3 regions of the Nocardia sp. NPDC001965 genome follow, and region 3 is predicted to be linked to each of the others. Evidence: riboswitches for the same ligand, from Rfam matches in the RefSeq annotation. Region 3 holds a riboswitch; each other region holds the start of a gene.
What was found. A riboswitch is a leader RNA that binds a small molecule or an ion and turns the genes downstream of it on or off. The one in region 3 is predicted to bind S-adenosylmethionine.
Positions count from the first base shown of each region.

Region 1: another riboswitch for S-adenosylmethionine. It lies ahead of metX (homoserine O-acetyltransferase MetX); the one in region 3 lies ahead of ACWCPQ_RS01865 (aminotransferase class V-fold PLP-dependent enzyme).
Region 2: another riboswitch for S-adenosylmethionine. It lies ahead of ACWCPQ_RS13345 (rhodanese-like domain-containing protein); the one in region 3 lies ahead of ACWCPQ_RS01865 (aminotransferase class V-fold PLP-dependent enzyme).

Region 1 is NZ_JBSFDZ010000032.1:51,364-57,226, reverse strand. It holds gene ACWCPQ_RS29070 (hypothetical protein) at 1-107, opposite strand, end outside; gene ACWCPQ_RS29065 (NADP-dependent isocitrate dehydrogenase) at 501-1,718, opposite strand; SAM riboswitch class IV at 1,994-2,104, shown strand; gene metX (homoserine O-acetyltransferase MetX) at 2,353-3,498, shown strand; gene ACWCPQ_RS29055 (DUF3017 domain-containing protein) at 3,525-3,770, opposite strand; gene ACWCPQ_RS29050 (DUF6745 domain-containing protein) at 3,879-4,943, opposite strand; gene ACWCPQ_RS29045 (hypothetical protein) at 4,985-5,311, opposite strand; gene ACWCPQ_RS29040 (hypothetical protein) at 5,793-5,863, shown strand, end outside.
Region 2 is NZ_JBSFDZ010000007.1:87,634-93,496, forward strand. It holds gene ACWCPQ_RS13335 (HAD-IIA family hydrolase) at 1-565, shown strand, start outside; gene ACWCPQ_RS13340 (O-succinylhomoserine sulfhydrylase) at 1,050-2,261, opposite strand; gene ACWCPQ_RS13345 (rhodanese-like domain-containing protein) at 2,258-2,674, opposite strand; SAM riboswitch class IV at 2,692-2,804, opposite strand; gene ACWCPQ_RS13350 (Rv0361 family membrane protein) at 2,870-3,340, opposite strand; gene ACWCPQ_RS13355 (FAD-dependent oxidoreductase) at 3,569-4,957, shown strand; gene ACWCPQ_RS13360 (amidohydrolase family protein) at 5,029-5,863, shown strand, end outside.
Region 3 is NZ_JBSFDZ010000001.1:397,224-403,086, reverse strand. It holds gene ACWCPQ_RS01885 (aldo/keto reductase) at 1-579, shown strand, start outside; gene ACWCPQ_RS01880 (LLM class flavin-dependent oxidoreductase) at 585-1,637, opposite strand; gene ACWCPQ_RS01875 (hypothetical protein) at 1,670-1,924, opposite strand; gene ACWCPQ_RS01870 (TauD/TfdA dioxygenase family protein) at 2,195-3,136, shown strand; SAM riboswitch class IV at 3,329-3,442, shown strand; gene ACWCPQ_RS01865 (aminotransferase class V-fold PLP-dependent enzyme) at 3,487-4,800, shown strand; gene ACWCPQ_RS01860 (GNAT family N-acetyltransferase) at 4,897-5,863, shown strand, end outside.

The sequences.
Region 1 (5,863 bases), on a different contig from region 3:
GCACGAGTCCCGTGATAGCGGCGAACGATCTCGCCGCCCGCATCGATGATCGCCGCGCCCAGCCGCTTGGTCACAGTCCCGATCGCGCGGCCCACGCCCTCGATCATCCGGTACTCGCCGGGGAATCGAGAAGACAGCCAACACTAATCGCACGATCCGAGATCGATTCGCACGTCCACCCATGCGGCTCTATCAGCACAGGGCATCTTCGCCTACGCGGCAGTGATCGACAATCGGAGTGCGCTCCAGTGATCGTGACCGGCTACTCCCTCGATCCGGCGCAGCCGATCACGGTCGACTGAACAGAGGCCCCCGGCGCCACCCGCCCCGGCCGGAAGAGCCACGCTCCCGGCGGGGTCGGAGCGGCCGGCGGCGAACTCCCCGGAACAGCACAAAGGTCCCGCCGCCGGTCCTCGAAGCACATACCGCACCTCGTAGGGCTGACAGCGAGACCTCACGGCATCGATTCCCCGGCGCCGCAAACGACGCCGATCGACACCTCAGCGCAGCGCGCGGGCCAGGTTGGCGTCCAGTGCCGCCAGGAACTCCTCGGTGGTCAGGTAGCCCTGATCCCCACCGACCAGCGCCGCGAGGTCCTTGGTCATCTGCCCGCCCTCGACGGTCTTGATGACGACGTCCTCGAGGGTCTGCGCGAAACCGATCACCTCGGGGGTGTTGTCCAGCTTGCCCCGATGCTCCAGGCCGCGGGTCCAGGCGAAGATCGACGCGATCGGATTGGTCGAGGTCGGCTTGCCCTGCTGGTGCTGGCGGTAGTGCCGGGTGACCGTGCCGTGCGCGGCCTCGGCCTCACAGGTCTGCCCGTCCGGGGTCAGCAGTACGGAGGTCATCAGACCGAGCGAGCCGAAGCCCTGCGCGACGGTATCGGACTGCACGTCGCCGTCGTAGTTCTTGCAGGCCCAGACGTAACCGCCCTCCCATTTCATGGAGGAGGCGACCATATCGTCGATCAGCCGGTGCTCGTAGGTGAGGCCGGCCGCCTCGAACTGGCTCTTGAACTCGGCCTCGAACACTTCCTCGAAGGTGTCCTTGAACATGCCGTCGTAGGCCTTGAGGATGGTGTTCTTGGTCGACATGTAGACCGGGTAGTTCTGCTGCAGCCCGTAGTTGAAGGAGGCGCGCGCAAAATCCTCGATGGACTTCTTGAAGTTGTACATACCCATGACGACGCCGCCGTCCTCGGGCATCTGCACCACTTCGTGCACGATGGGTTCGCTGCCGTCCTCCGGGGTGAAGGTGAGGGTGACGGTGCCGGCCTGGAAGACCTTGAAGTCGGTGGCGCGGTACTGGTCGCCGAATGCGTGGCGGCCGATGATGATCGGCTTGGTCCAGCCCGGGACCAGGCGCGGAACATTGGAGATGATGATCGGCGCGCGGAAGATGGTGCCGCCGAGGATGTTGCGGATGGTGCCGTTCGGCGAACGCCACATCTTCTTGAGGCCGAACTCCTCGACCCGGGCCTCGTCGGGGGTGATCGTCGCGCATTTCACGCCCACACCGTGCTGTTTGATGGCGTTGGCGGCATCCACGGTGACCTGGTCGTCGGTCTTGTCGCGGTACTCGATGCCGAGGTCGTAGTACTCGAGGTTCACGTCGAGGTACGGGTGGATCAGCTTGTCCTTGATGAACTGCCAGATGATCCGCGTCATCTCGTCGCCGTCGAGTTCGACGACGGTGCCTTCAACCTTGATCTTGGACATGGATCTTCGTGTCCTCCTAAGACTGGTGCCCTCATTGCACGGCCAGGCGAACACGCTTGTGAGCGGACCCCAGCTGTTCAACAGACAACGTATACATCCCGCGTTGTCCACGAGACGTCTGGTGTAACCAAGACGAGCGTACTGCTAGTGGTTGTCTCACGGTGCAGCCAGCCCCGGTCGTGAGATCTCACATGGGTGAATCGCACCACAAGATTACCCGGTGGGCCCGTATGCCGATTTCGATCCGTATCGGCGCCCGGCTACCATATTCGGCAGGTCATGAGCGCCAGCGCCAAGCCCCGGCTCGCTGGCCGGCAACCCTCCTGCTGCGGTGGGGTGCTCCGGGTGATGACCGGGCTTCCGAGAGCCGGGAGCAAGCGCACGTCAGGAGGTTGTCGATTTGTGCCGGTGCTGGTCGCGTTGATAGCGGCGTTCTCACGATTCGACGAGAAATCCCCCATTTTCTGGAGCACGATATGACCGATCACAGCTTCGCCGCTGCGACCGTTGCCGGAGCGACCCGCCGGACACGGTCGGTCGCATTCGGCGTCCTCGGCACCCGTACCCCCGGCCCCACGGCGGCCATTCATACGTTCCGGACATCACCGGCCATCGGTTCCGCGGAAGTCCGCGCGTGAAGGTGAGTACCGAACCGACCACGGCGCGGCCCGTGGCCCAGTTGCCGCCGGCCGACGGCACCCTCGGCCATATCGATATCGGCGAACTCACCCTGGAGAGCGGCGCCCGGTTGCCACAGGTCCGGTTGGCCGTGCAGCGCTGGGGTGAGCTGTCTCCGGCCATGGACAACATCGTGCTCATCGAGCACGCGCTCACCGGCGACTCCCATGTCGCGGGTGAGCCCACCGCCGCACATCCACAGGCCGGATGGTGGAACGGGATGGTCGGCCCCGGCGCGCCGATCGATACCGACGAATGGTGCGTCGTCGCCACCAATGTGCTGGGTGGCTGCCAGGGCAGCACCGGTCCGGCCTCGCTCGCATCCGACGGCGCGCCGTGGGGTTCGCGTTTCCCGGAGATCTCCATCCGGGATCAGGTGACCGCGGAGCTGAAACTGTTCGATCTGCTGGGTGTGCCCCGGCTGGCCGCGGCCGTCGGCGGGTCGATGGGCGGTATGCGCGTCCTCGAATGGATGCTGCTGGCGCCGGAACGCCTGGCCGCCGCGCTCATCCTCGCGGTGGGCCCACGCGCCACGGCCGACCAGATCGGCACCCAGAGCACCCAGATCGCGGCCATCACCGGCGACCCGGACTGGCAGGGCGGCGACTATCACGGCACCGGTCGCGCACCGATGGCCGGTATGGGTATCGCACGCCGGATCGCGCACCTCACCTACCGCACCGAGGTCGAGCTGGACAGCCGGTTCGCGAACAGCGCGCAGGAGGGTGAGGATCCGCGCAACGGTGGTCGCTACGCGGTGCAGAGCTACCTCGAGTACCAGGCCGAGAAGCTGGGGCGGCGTTTCGACCCGGCAACGTACGTACTGCTGAGCGAGGCGATGAACCGGCACGATATCGGCCGCGGCCGCGGCGGTATCGAGGCCGCGATGGCCGCCACCGAGGTGCCGTGCATCGTCGGCGGTATCGATTCCGACCGGCTGTACCCCCTGCACACGCAACAGGAACTGGCCGACGGGCTGCCCGGTTGCCGACATTTCGAGGTCATCAACTCCCGCGACGGCCACGACGCCTTTCTCACCGAAGCGGCGGCCATCGGCAAACTGCTGGTCCAGACGATGAACCTGGCGCGCGCCGGACGCTGATTCCCGGTCGGTCCGGACGGGACCGGTCAGCCCACGCCCAGGGTGTTGATGGTCGCGGCGAGGAAGACGATCGCACCGCCCAGCAACGTCAGCGCACCCACATCGAACGGTTTGCTGCGGACGGCCAGCAGACCGACCCGAACCGTCGGCAGGCACAACCGGAACGCGGCCGCGATGAGGGCGGCACCACCGAAGAAGAAGGCGCCACGCCGCCAGCGATCCTGCGCGACGAACACCACGGCGATCAGCGCCACCACAGCAACCACGACCATCGGCAGATGACAGCGGAGGAAACCGGCCCAACGGTTGCCGGTGCCGGGATCGTCGTCGGTTCCAGTCGCGGCGTCGGTCACGAGGGCGATTGTTCCAGATCCGGTGGGTCAGGTCTGCACGAGCGGTTCGTAGTCCGCTTCGGTGACGCCGAACGTCCAGGAGACACCCTCTCGAGCGGTCCGCGTGGTCGGCGGTACCCGCAGCCAGTAGGTGCGACTGGCGCCGTCGGGTTCGGGCGTCGAATTCACCACCTCGACCATCACCACATCCTCGTCATCGGCCAGCGGGATCCGCCACAGGATTCCGGTCTCGTCGCGCTGCACGGGTTCGGCACCGGATTCCGACAGGTACCGGTCGTATCCGTAGAACTCGAGCATCACCCGGCGCAACTCCGCGTTCTCCTCGCCGCGGATCCGGTCCGGGGTGAGCGAAGCGAGCTCGGCGAGGAATTCACCGGGCACCGGCATGCCCCGCCACGCGTAGAGTGCGAACTCGTCGGAGTAACCCACTGCCGGGCCGTCGGCTCGGTCCAGGCGGCCGGCTTCGTCGCGATACAGCGCCGTGGGTCGTTCACTGATGACGACGAGGTTCTCGTACGGCCACCACCATCCCGCCTCGCGCGCCACCGCGGCCAGCCCTTCCAGCGGTGTACCCGCGCCGGTATCGAAGGCACACAACCAGGCCGCGTCGTGCTGTCCCAGCACCGCGTCCAACAACAACAGCCGCGCCCGGATCTCCGCCTGCTCCGCCTGCTCCGCCTGCTCCGCGAGCCCCGGTTCGTCGGCCGGTGCCGCCGAACCGGGGGCGATCGCGGCGACCACACCGTCCCGGATCCGGCCCACCACGGGTTCGATCAGTTCCCAGAGCCCCGCTCCGGTGGACTGCCAGTGCCCGGCGAATTCACGGGCGCCCAGTTCGGTGTGCAGACGGTCGCGCTCGGTGGCCCAGGGGGTGCTGCGCACCCGCTCCCGCACCGAGGCACCGGCCTCGCGCGACAGTTCCGCCGCCGACAGCATGCGCACCGCCGCCAACGGCGAACGGGCCCAGAGGATCCGCTCGGGTGCGCGCAGACCGGCCCGTTCGTAGGCGAGCCGCACCCCTCGTTCGGCGGCTGCCCGGTCGCCCGGGCCGGTCACGGCGGCGAGAGCCCGCCATTCGGCCAATTCGCTCACAGTTCGATCGGTCCTGTCTTCTCGTCGTTCCACCGGCCGGGTCAGTCCGCGACGATGCGTACCGAGCCGGGTACGTACTCGCGCTGGCGGACCACGCGGTACCACCCTTTCGGCAGGGTGATCGCGGAATGTTCCTCGTGCACGAGGCGGCCGCCCTCGGGCAGATGCAGAACCATGGTGTGCGAGCGGTGCGGTTCGGGGTACAGGGTGCCCGGCGCGGCGACAGCGTGGGCGTGCCCGGTCACCTCACCGAGCGCGAGCACCATCCGGCCCCGGGCATCCCGGCGGGCCGGCTGCCACGCCGCCGCGGCCTCGGACACCTCGTTCTCGGCGACCCCGACGATCAGGACATCTCCCTGGCGATACATGTGATTTCCTCCCGTTACGGCAATCTCGTGCCGTGCTGCCGGGAACATAACGCCGCACACCGACAGGTTCGGGGCCGGCGGCCTCGCGCGCCCGGGAGCCTGCACCGCTCGTTCCCGACCGGTCACCCACCGCTGATAGAACCTTCTCGTTGTCGCTACGCCCCGGAGGACGTCATGGCAATCGGAAAGCATCTCGCGGAACTCGGCGGCCTGCCCGCGTTCGATTTTCCGCACGCGGCGGGTACACCGCGGTCCGAGCTACCCGCGGCGGACGCGGTGGCCTGGCGGATCAGCGTCGGCTCCTGGACGAGTAGGCACAGTTGGGCCGAGGTGTTCGCCGCCTTCCTGGACACAGTGGACAGCCACCGGGTGAGCGCGTTGATCGTCGGTCACTGGGTGACCCGGGCCGCGCATCCGCACAGCGGTGGCGAACCGGTGATCGAGGCGATCGCGGCGGCGGCCGACCGGCTGCCGGAACTGCGTGCGCTCTTCCACGGCGATATCACCTCGGAGGAGAACGAGATCTCCTGGATCCGGCCCGGCCGGCGAACT
Region 2 (5,863 bases), on a different contig from region 3:
CGAGCAGCGGCCGGGTGGCACCGCCTACGTGGTCGGTGAGTCCGGGTTGACCACCGCGCTGCACGAGATCGGCTACGTGCTGACCGAGGTGGACCCCGACTACGTGGTGCTGGGCGAGACCCGCACCTACTCGTTCGAAGCGATCACCACCGCGATCCGGTTGGTCGAACGGGGGGCGCGGTTCATCGCCACCAACCCCGACCCCACCGGCCCGTCCCGCGACGGTGTACTACCCGCGACCGGTTCGGTGGCCGCCCTGATCACCCGCGCCACCGGCCGCGACCCCTACTACATCGGTAAACCGAACCCGCTGATGATGCGTTCGGCGCTGCGCCGGATCGGCGCCCACTCACAGACCAGTGTGATGGTCGGTGACCGGATGGATACCGATGTGATCTCCGGAATGGAGGCCGGAATGCGGACCATCCTGGTGACCTCGGGTATCTCGACGAAGAAGTCGGTCGAGCACTACCCCTACCGGCCCACCGTGGTGCTGAACTCGGTCGCCGAACTGGTGGGCCGGGTCCGTACGCCCTTCACCGACCCGATGCCACACCCGACCTGACCGACCCGACTCCACACCCGACCCGGTCGGCCCCGATCCCGAACTGATCGGAGCGGTCCGCCTCCACCACCCGCCTATGTCTCCTCGACCAGGAGAACCGCCCCACCCGGCCTGCTCAGCAGGAGTCCGTTGCCTCAGGGACGGTTTCCCGAGCCACCGTCGTGCCCCCGCGTCGCGGCACCTCCTCCGGGCCTGCCACAAGGCGGGGTCGACAGGGCCCGCACGCCCCCCGCCGGAAGCGGAGCCCACCACAAAGGCGGGGCCCGCCCCGGTTCTGGAGCGACGGAGCGGGGGAGCGAAGCGGAGGAGTGCAGGAGTGAAGAACCGGGGTCACGAGGGCCCCGCCCCGCGGCGCCCGAGGCGACGCCGTGGATACAGAACCGGGGTCACGAGGGCCCCGCCCCGCGGCGCCGGAGGCGACGCCGTGGATACAGAACCGGGGTCACGAGGGCCCCGCCCCGCGGCGCCGGAGGCGCCGCCGAAATTACAGCGCGTTGTCCAGGTCGCCCAGCAGGTCCTCGATGTCCTCGAGGCCGACCGAGATCCGTACGACACCGTCCGACAGCCCGATGCCCGCGCGGCCTTCCGGGCCCATCGCCCGGTGGGTGGTGGTGGCCGGGTGGGTGATGAGGGATTTCGCGTCGCCCAGGTTGTTGGATATGTCGACGATCCGCAGCCCGTTGAGTACTTCGAAGGCCCGCTTCTTGGCGTGATCGGCGGCGGCCTTCAATTCGAAGGTCACCACGGTGCCGCCGCCGCTCATCTGTTCGGCGGCCAGGGCGTATTGCGGATGCGATTCCAGGAACGGGTAGCGGACCCAGCTCACTGCCGGGTGTTCGTCCAGGTAGCGGGCGATCCGCAGCGCCGAATCGGCGGATTGCCGGACCCGCAGCGGCATGGTTTCCAGTCCTTTGAGCAGCGTCCAGGCGTTGAACGGGCTCAGCGCGGGACCGGTGTGGCGCATCAGCGTCTTGACCGGGCCTTCGATGTAGTCGGAGCTGCCGAGGATCGCGCCGCCCAGGACCCGGCCCTGGCCGTCGATGTGTTTGGTGCCGGAGTAGACGACCACGTCGGCGCCGAGTTCGAAGCCGCGTTGCAGTAGCGGGGTGGCGAACACATTGTCCAGCACCACCTTCGCGCCTGCGGCGTGGGCGAGTTCGCAGACTTTGCGTACATCGACCAGGGTCTGCATCGGGTTGGCCGGGGTTTCGAAGAACACGGCGGCGGCGGGTTCGGCCAGGGCGGTTTCCCACTGGTCGAGATCTTCACCGTCGACGAAGACCGTCTCCACACCCCAGCGCGGCAGGATTTCGTTGCACACCACGAAACAGGATCCGAACAGGCTGCGGGCGGCCACCAGCCGGTCGCCCGCTTTCAGCAGCGCACCGAGCGCGACGAACACGGCCGCCATGCCGCTGGCGGTCGCGAAACAGGCTTCGGCGCCGTCGAGCAGTCGCATCCGTTCCTGGAAGGTGCTCACCGTGGGGTTGCCGTAGCGGGAGTACACGTAGTGCGGGTTGTCACCGGTGAACGCGGCCTCGGCGGCTTCGGCGCTCGCGTAGACGAAGCCGGAGTTCAGGTAGAGGGCCTCGGATGTCTCGTCGAATCCCGACCGGCTCAGTCCGCCGCGCACGCCCAGCGTCGCCGGGCCGACTCCGTCGGGGAGCGGGCGTTCGAACGAGCCGCCGCCGATCACGACTGCCGCCAGGGCAGGCCGTGGGCGCGCCAGCCGGCGCCGCCGCGGTGCCCGAGTTCGTCCAGCGGTCCCTCGAAACCTTCGCTGATGTTGTAGGAGGGGCCGATTCCCGCCGCGGTGGCGGCGTCGGCCGCATGGGCCGAACGCTGGCCGGAGCGACAGAGGAAGAGCACAGGCGCGTCGGCGGGGCGGTCGACCAGCGCGCTGCGCAACTGGTCGACGAACCGGTCGTTGCGGGTGCCGGTGCCGTCGACCCATTCCACCAGCAGCGTCGGCTTCGCGATCGCGCTGGTGTCGGGTACTCCGACGAACTTCCACTCGGCTTCGGTCCGCACGTCCACCAGGACTGCGTCCGGGTTCTCGGTCAGCAGTTCCCATGCCTGCTGTGGGCCGATATCCCCTGCGTAACTCATACGTGGCACCTCCTGCGAATCCGCACTTGCCGCATCCGATCGATGCGTGCCCGGTCGTCACCCGGAGCACCCCACCGCGGAGGAGGGTTGCCGGCCAGCGAGCCGGGGCTTGGCGCTGGCACTCATGACCTGATTCATGAGATTAGCCCGGTCCGGCCCGGCCGTGTCAAACCTCGGTTGACGCTCCGGGCGAGATCATTCCACCGGCTGGTTGCACACCAGCCATTCGTCGTCGGAGTGGAACAGCCACCAGGTCGCGGTCTTCTCGTCGCCGTCGACTGTGCTGGTCACTTCGATGGTCGCCGTATCGCCGTTGATCTGCACGGGGCCGAATCTCGTGATCTCGATGTCGTTTCCGGTTTCACCGGGTTTCAGTTGTCCGGCCAGGGGTGAGCGGGCGGGAACGAAACCGGGGCACACCGCCTCGCGCGGTGGTTCGGCACCGTAGCGGCTGCTCGTCTGGGCGAAGTCGCGTACTGCTCCGGCGATCCGGTCGGAATCTGTGACATTTTTCTCAACGGGTGCCACCAGCCCGGCGATCAGCACACCACCCAGGATCAGGGCCGCGACCACCGCGGCCACGATGAACGGGGTGATCGAACGCGGTCGTTCACCGTCGCCCGGTTCGGTGCTCGCGTGCTCGTCGGCTCCTCCGGCATCGCTCATACCGACGATCATCCCTGGTCCCCGGATCGGTTCGTGCTCGCACCCCGATAGAATCGGGGGCGAGGTGGGTATCGCAGTACAGCGCTACCCGCGTGGACGTGGGACGACGAACGGTGACCAGCCGCCCGCGAACGGCGCGATGTAGGTGCATACGGGCCGCGCGTCAAGTTAGCCTAAGCTAACAACAACGCCAGTGATTCTTTCGACCGATAAGGGTGCGCGTAACAGATGACCGAGCAGAAGGAAGCGAACCGCCCGCTTCGGATCGCGATCGTCGGAGCCGGGCCGGCCGGTATCTATGCCGCCGACGCGTTGATGAAATCCGATGCAGACGTCTCGATCGATCTGTTCGAGCGGATGCCCGCCCCGTTCGGGCTGATCCGCTACGGCGTCGCTCCGGACCATCCGCGGATCAAGGGAATCGTCACCGCCCTGCACAAGGTGCTGGACAAGGAGCAGGTGCGCCTGCTCGGCAATATCGACTACGGCACCGATATCACGCTGTCGGATCTGCGCCGCTTCTACGACGCGGTGATCTTCTCCACCGGCGCCAACGCCGACCGGGCACTGCCGATCCAGGGGATCGACCTGGACGGTTCCTACGGTGCGGCCGATTTCGTGTCCTGGTACGACGGTCACCCGGACGTGCCGCGTACCTGGCCGCTGGACGCGGAGAAGGTCGCCGTCCTCGGCGTCGGCAATGTCGCGCTCGATGTGGCGCGCGTGCTGGCCAAGACCGGTGACGAGCTGCTGCCGACCGAGATCCCGCCGAACGTGTACGCGGGCCTGAAGGGCAACAAGGCCGTCGAGGTGCACGTGTTCGGCCGCCGCGGCCCGGCGCAGGCCAAGTTCACTCCGCTGGAACTGCGCGAACTCGACCACTCCCCGACGATCGAGGTCATCGTCGATCCGGAGGACATCGATTACGACGAGGGTTCGGAAGCCGCGCGTCGGCATTCCAAGCAGGTCGACATGGTTGCCAACACCCTCGAACAGTGGGCCATCCGCGACCAGGGTGACCGCCCGCACAAGCTGTTCCTGCACTTCTTCGAATCTCCCGCCGAGATCCTCGGTGAGGACGGCAAAGTCGTGGGCCTGCGCACCGAACGCACCCAGCTCGACGGCACCGGCAATGTCAAGGGCACCGGCACTTTCAAGGAATGGGACGTGCAGGCGGTATACCGGGCTGTCGGTTACCTGTCCCAGAACATCTCCGAACTGCCCTTCGACGACCAGGCCGGGGTCATCCCGAACGAGGCCGGCCGGGTCCTGGTCGACGAGAACGCCGACGGCGCGGCCCGCTACCTGCCCGGTACCTACGTGACCGGCTGGATCAAACGCGGTCCGGTCGGCCTCATCGGCCACACCAAGGGCGACGCGAACGAAACGGTCGCCTGCCTCGTCGACGACAGCGCGAATTTCGCACCCGCCGAGAACCCGGAGCCCGAGGCCGTACTCGAGTTCCTGGAGGGCCGGGGTATCCCGTTCACCACCTGGGCCGGCTGGTACCGGCTCGATGCGCACGAACGGTCGCTGGGCGAGCCCGAGGGCCGCGAGCGGGTCAAGGTCGTCGAGCGCGAGGACATGTTGCGCGCCAGCGAACCGCACAAGGTCTGAACTGTGGCCGGCTCCTCCCGGTCCATGGTTGGGAGGAGCGAATGTCCCCACATCTCAGGCATGCTGTAGCAGTGTTCGACGCCCATGTGCACATCATCGATCCGCGTTTTCCGCTGATCGAGAACGAAGGCTACCTGCCGGAGCCCTATACCGTCGCCGACTACCGGCGACGGATGGCCCGGTTCCGGCCTTCCGGTGGCGCGGTGGTGAGTGCTTCGTTCCAGGGCAACGACCAGAGCTATCTGCGGGCGGCCCTGGCCGAACTCGGCCCCGGTTGGGTCGGGGTGACGCGTCTCGATCTCGACGCCACCGACGCCGAGATCCTCGACCTGCACGAGGCCGGAGTGCGCGCGGTCCGGTTCAATCTCAAACGCGCTGCCGCCGATATCGCGAGCATGACCCGGCAGGCGTTGCGCGCCCATGAACTGGCGGGCTGGCATGTGGAGATCTATGTGGACGGCCAGATGCTGGCCTCGCTGCAGCCGGTGATCCTGAAACTGCCGAAGGTTTCCGTCGACCACCTCGGAATGTCCCGGGAGGGTTTGTCGTATCTGCTGAACCTGGTCGATCGCGGGGCGCGGGTGAAGGCGACCGGTTTCGGCCGGGTCGATATGAATATCGCCACGGCGCTGCGCCGGATCCACGCGGTCAATCCGGAGGCATTGATGTTCGGCAGCGATCTTCCCGGTTCCCGCGCCGGCCGGCCGTTCCGGGAATCCGATGTGGAATTGATCTGCGATGTGGTCGGCACGGATATGAACGCGGTGCTCGAGGACAATGCCCGCGCGTTCTACGGTCTGCCCGCGATCGATCGGACCGCCGAGGATCCCACTCCCACACTGCCGCTGTTCGTTCCGCCGCGCGCCGAACGCCCATCGGCGCACGACGGGACAACCCGGCCGCTGC
Region 3 (5,863 bases):
CCGTTGGAGGAGACCGTAAGCGCATTGGCGGCCGCGGTACAGCAGGGCAAGGCACTCTACGTCGGTATCTCCAACTATCTGCCCGAGCGCACCCACGAGATCGCCGAACTGCTACGTGCCGCGGGCGTACCGCTGCTCATCCACCAGACCCGGTATTCCGTCTACGACCGGCGCCCCGAACAGAACGGGCTGCTGGATCTCGCGCGGCAGGACGGTTTCGGCGCTATCGTCTACTCGCCGCTGGCACAGGGACTGCTGACCGATAAGTACCTGGAACGTATCCCGGCGGAAGCCCGGGCCGCCAACAGTACGTTCCTGTCTCCGGACGTGATCGACGAGACCTACCGCCGCCGCACCGCCGAACTGGACAAGATCGCCGCGGCCCGTGGTCAGTCACTGGCCCAGCTCGCGTTGCAATGGGTGCTGCGGCGCCCCGAAGTGACCTCGGCGCTGATCGGCGCGAGCAGTACCGCCCAGCTCGATCACAATATCGCCGCCCTGCAGTTCCCGGATCTCACCGATGACGAACTCGCCCTCATCGACGAGCACGGCATCCACGGGACCGGCCTGAACCTCTGATCCGGTCAGTCGCGCAGCAGCGGCAGCAGCTGTTCCCCCTGCCGCCGGATCTCCGGCAGGTAGGGGGTATCGGACAAAACGAAATGGGTGATCCCGAGATCCTGGTACCGGCGTAATGATTTCGCGACATCCTCGGCGGAACCGACCAGCCAGGTGGTGCCGGCGCCGCCGCCGCCGACCGTGCCCGGGGTGGTGTAGAGGTTGTCGTCGAGCACCTCGCCACGCGCGGCGAGGTCGAGCAGTCGCTGCTGTCCGACCGCTGCCCGGCGGGGTGCCCCGGGGTCGTGCTTCTTCGCCATCTCGGCGACCTTCGCCTCGGCTTCGGCCCACGCCTGTTCGGTGGTGTCACGGACGAATGTGGTGATCCGCAGACCGAATTCCAGCGGCGGCAGCGCACGGCCGAGATCGTTACTCGACGCGCGCAACCGGTCGATGCGCTCGCGCACTCCGGCCAGCGGCTCGCCCCAGAACAACTGCACATCGGCCTCGGTCGCGGCCACCCGCTCGGCGGCAGCCGACGCACCACCGAAATAGAATTTCGGATGTGGCCGGTCCGCGCGTACCTCGATCCGCGGCGTGACGGTGGATCCGGTCACCTGATAGTGGTCGCCCCGGTAGGTGACATTTTCCTCGGTCCACAGCCGGCGGACCAGCTGGATGAATTCCCGGGTGCGGCCGTAGCGGTCGGCCTGGTCCTCCTCGGCCGCGCCGTAGGCCGCGAGATCGTCCTTGCCGGAGACGATATTGATCCGCAACCGGCCGCCCGTCAGATGGTCGAGACTCGCGGCGGCGGAAGCGAAGTGGGCGGGCTGCCAGTAGCCGGGCCGGATCGCGACCAGTGGTTCGAAGGTCGTGGTCCGGGACGCGAGCGCGGTCGCGACGGTGAAGGTGTCCGGCCTGCCCCAGCCGGTACCGATCAACGCGCCCCGCCAGCCGTGATCTTCGAGCGCCCTCGCCTGGGCGGTCAATGTCTCCAGGCTGTTGTGGTCGGCGGTTACCGCGTCACCGCGATGCCCGGGTGTCACCTGATTCGGGATGTACCAGAGATATTCGGCCATTCGGGCGGCTCCTGTTCGATTGCGGTGTACGGTCAGCCGACCGGTAGAGCCCCGGGCAGCGCGAATCGCTGCCGGACAGTGGATTCCGGATAGACGGTGAAATGCGGATCGGAACTCGGCACCACATTCGGCATCGCTCGGCCGCCGGACCGCGCCGGTCGCGCTGTTTCCCGGAATTGATCGAACGAGACGGCGCGGCCGCCGGACCGCGCCGGATGCGAGCCGGGAATTCCCGTGCCGGCCTGTTCCGTGCAGCCGATGCCGGGGAACAGTCCGCGATAGGACATGATGGTCTCCGTTCGGGGATCGTGCGGGGAGCGCGCAGGCATCCGGTCGGCGCGGGGGTGGGCATCCGAAGAGAACAATGCGCCGGATCTGCTTTCCGGGCTACGGACCGGATCACGATGATTCGAAATTCGCGATCGCCGAGAGAGATTGAAGACGAGCTCGACCGATGGTGCAGAAAATCTTGCCGATCCCAATAGGCAGGTGATCCACCGGGCCGGGCATAGCCTTGCGTCGCAATCTTCTCCGGGCGAATCAGGCGGTGGTTTCCGATGACAATTTCAGCGACAGAACCTATTTCCGTGACACCGGCGATCACCGTGTTGCCACAGTCGGGGTACACCGGTGCCGAGATCGCCGGTGTGGACCTCGGCCAGGAGCTGTCCGACGAAGTGATCGCCGAGATACGGCAGGCACTGCTGAAGTGGAAGGTCGTGTTCTTCCGCGACCAGACCATCGGGCATGCGGAACAGATCGCATTCGCGCGCCGATTCGGCAAGGTGACCCCGGCCCATCCGTACGAGGACAATCCGCCGGAGGGATTTCCCGAGATCCTGCCGATCGACAGCCGTCGCTACGACGTGCAGTACGGGCGTAAACGCACTTCCTATGACAGCAGCTGGCATACCGACGTCACCGCTCTGGTGAATCCGCCCGCCTTCTCGATCCTGCGGGCCGATATCCTGCCGCCCTACGGCGGGGACACCGCGTGGACGAATCTTGTGGCGGCCTATGAGAACCTGCCTGCCGAACTGCGCGATTTCCTGGACAACCTGAACGCCGAACACACCTTCGACAATCGCGCCGTCCGGCGCAGCAGCCGGGCCGAGGCAATTGAGAGCAATCCGCTGCGCACCTTCCACCCGGTGGTCCGGGTGCATCCGGAAACCGGTGAGCGGGCTCTGTTCGTGAGTCCCGGCTTCACCCGCCGGGCGAAGAACATCCGCAATCTCGGGCCGCGCCTGAGCTCGCATCTGCTCGATGCGCTCTGGGAAGAGGCGACGCGGACCGAGTACACCGTCCGATTCCGCTGGCAACCGGGCAGTGTGGCGTTCTGGGACAACCGGGCGACCGCGCATCTGGCCATCCCGGATGCCGGGCATCTCGGGCACGACCGGGTGCTCTACCGGGTGACGATCGAGGGCGATATCCCGCGGGGCGTGGACGGCCGCCGGTCGGAATCGGTCGAGGGTGATCCGTTCTACGGCTCGTGAGCGATTCGCGCGGCCGTCGACCGGCGCGCCTCCGGACGTTTCAGGCCCGTATCCGGCACGCGGATACGGGCCTGGTGGCCGTGCCGGTCGGTTCGAGGCCGGAACGGAACACGTGGAGTCGCCGCGAACCGCGGACGCGGAGCACGCGAGTGCGAGTTGACAAGCCGGAGGACGTCTGACAACCTCGCACCAGGTCATGAGTGCCAGCGTGTAGCCCCGGCTTGCTGGCCGGCAACCCTCCTCCGCGGTGGGGTGCCCCGGGTGACGACCTGGCCGACGCTCGACCGAGCGCGGCAAGCGCGGACTCCGTTCACTCGCGATCCGGAGTCCCTCCACGAAGGGATGACATGATGACCGCTGTACTCGACCCCACCTGCGCCCGCACCCGGGTATCCGGTGGCGATCTGCAGGTTCCGCTGGTGCAGGGCGGTACCCGCGCCTACGCCGACTTCGACTACGCGGCCAGCGCCCCGGCACTCGGGGAGGTGGCCGACCGGGTCGCGGGGCTGCTGCCGTACTACGCGAGTGTTCATCGGGGCGCGGGCTACGCGTCGCGGATCTCCACCCGGTGCTACGAGACCGCCCGGGAAACGGTGCGCGATTTTCTGCACTGCGCCGTCGACCAGGAGGTGGTGTTCACCCGCAACACCACTGATGCGCTGAATCTGCTGGCCGGCTGTGTGCCCGGTGACACCGTGGTACTCGATATCGAACATCACGCGAATTTCCTGCCCTGGGCCCGCCGCGGCCGCCGGGTGGTGTCCGCGGCCGATTCGCTGGCCGCCACCATCGGCCGTCTCGATGCCGAACTGGGCGCGCAACCCGCCGCGCTGCTGGCGGTGACGGGCGCGTCGAATGTCACCGGTGAACTGCTCCCGCTGGCCGAACTGACCGCGCTCGCGCATCGCCACGGTGCGCGGATCGTGGTGGACGCCGCGCAACTGGCACCGCACCGGCGTATCGATCTGTGCGCCACGGGCATCGACTATCTGGCCCTGTCCGGGCACAAGTTGTACGCGCCGTTCGGCGCCGGGGTGCTGGCCGGGCGCCGGGACTGGCTCGATGCGGCACCGCCGTATCTGGCGGGCGGTGGCGCGGTCACCGAGGTCACCACGGCCGGCGCCGCATGGGCGCTCGCTCCGCACCGGCACGAGGGCGGATCACCGAATGTACTGGGCGCTGCGGCGCTGGCCGCGGCGTGTGACGCGCTCACCGGACTCGCGGACTCCGCCGAGGAGCACGAGTGCGCGCTCACCCACCGGTTGCGTAGCGGACTGGCGGGCATCGACGGTGTCCGGTGCCTGCGGATCTGGGCCGACAGCCCCGATTGCGTCGGAATCGTGGCCTTCACCGTCGCCGGCTTCGAACCGGGCCGGGTCGCGGCCTATCTGTCCGCGGAACATGCGATCGGCGTGCGCGACGGCCGTTTCTGCGCGCATCCGCTGCTGGCCCGTTTCGGTATCGACGCCGCGTTGCGCGCGAGTATCGGACTCGGCACCACCGCCGCCGATATCGATCGGCTGCTCGACGCGGTGCGGTCTCTGGTCGCGTGTGGGCCGCGCTGGGAGTACGCCCGCACCGAAGGACGGTGGGATCCGGTACCGGAGACCCGCCCGGGTCTGACGGCGGATGCGGCACCGGGCGCGGCCCCGTGCACGATCTAGCGTTGCGCCCGATATGACGAGCGGCGGCACCGGATGGGGCGGATGTACTCGACCGGAGATCCGCATCGAACCCGACCCAGCACCGGAGTGACCGCTATGCCTGTCGATATCGACATACTGACCGACCCGGCGGATCTGCACACCGCCCAACAGGTGTTCCGCACCGCGATGGTCGGCATTCCGCCGTTGTCGGCGGAGATCGGCGATTCGCTGAACGAACCGGGCCGCACCCTCGGCGCGCGCGTCGCGGGTGCGCTGGTGGGGACGGTCAACTCCTACACCAGCTGGCTGGTGGCGCCGGGCGGGGATCGGCTACCGCATGCCGCGGTCACCCATGTCGGGGTCCTGTCCACCCATACGCGACAGGGCATCGCGACCGCGCTGCTGCGGCGGCAGCTCCACGAGATCGCCGCGCGCGGAGAGGTCGTGGCCTCGCTGCGGGCCACCCAGGGCGGAATCTACGAGCGATTCGGGTACGGCGTCGCCGGGTCCTCGGCCCGCTGTGAGATCGATGTGCATCGGGCTCGCTTCCGCGAGACCGTGCCCGCGGGCGGTCCGGTCCGGTTGGTCGCACCGGCCGACAGTTGGGAGGCCGCCGCCAAGATCTATGCCACCGCGGCGGTGACCTGGACCGGCGCGATCGATCGTCCGCCGTACTGGTGGCGGCTCCAGGAACTGCTGCGGGGGCACGGTCACGTCGCCGTGCACGGGGAGGCGGGTGCCGAGGACGGGTTCGTCCGTTACCGTGCCGCCGAAACTCCCGAATGGACGCGCGGCCCCCGCCGGACGGTGGTCGTGGAGGATCTGGTCGCGACGACCCCGGACGCCTATATCGGTCTGGTCCGGCATCTGCTCGGCGCCGATATCGTCGACGCGGTGGTGCTGAGCGCGACCGCGCCCGACGCTCCGCTCCGGCATCTGTTGACCGATGAACGGGCGTTGCGGGTCACCGATATCCGGGATGAGACGTGGTTGCGGTTGATCGATGTGCCGGCCGCGCTGACCCGCCGCGCCTACCGCCCCGGTCCGCCGGTGGTCGTCGCGGTCACCGACCCGATCCTGA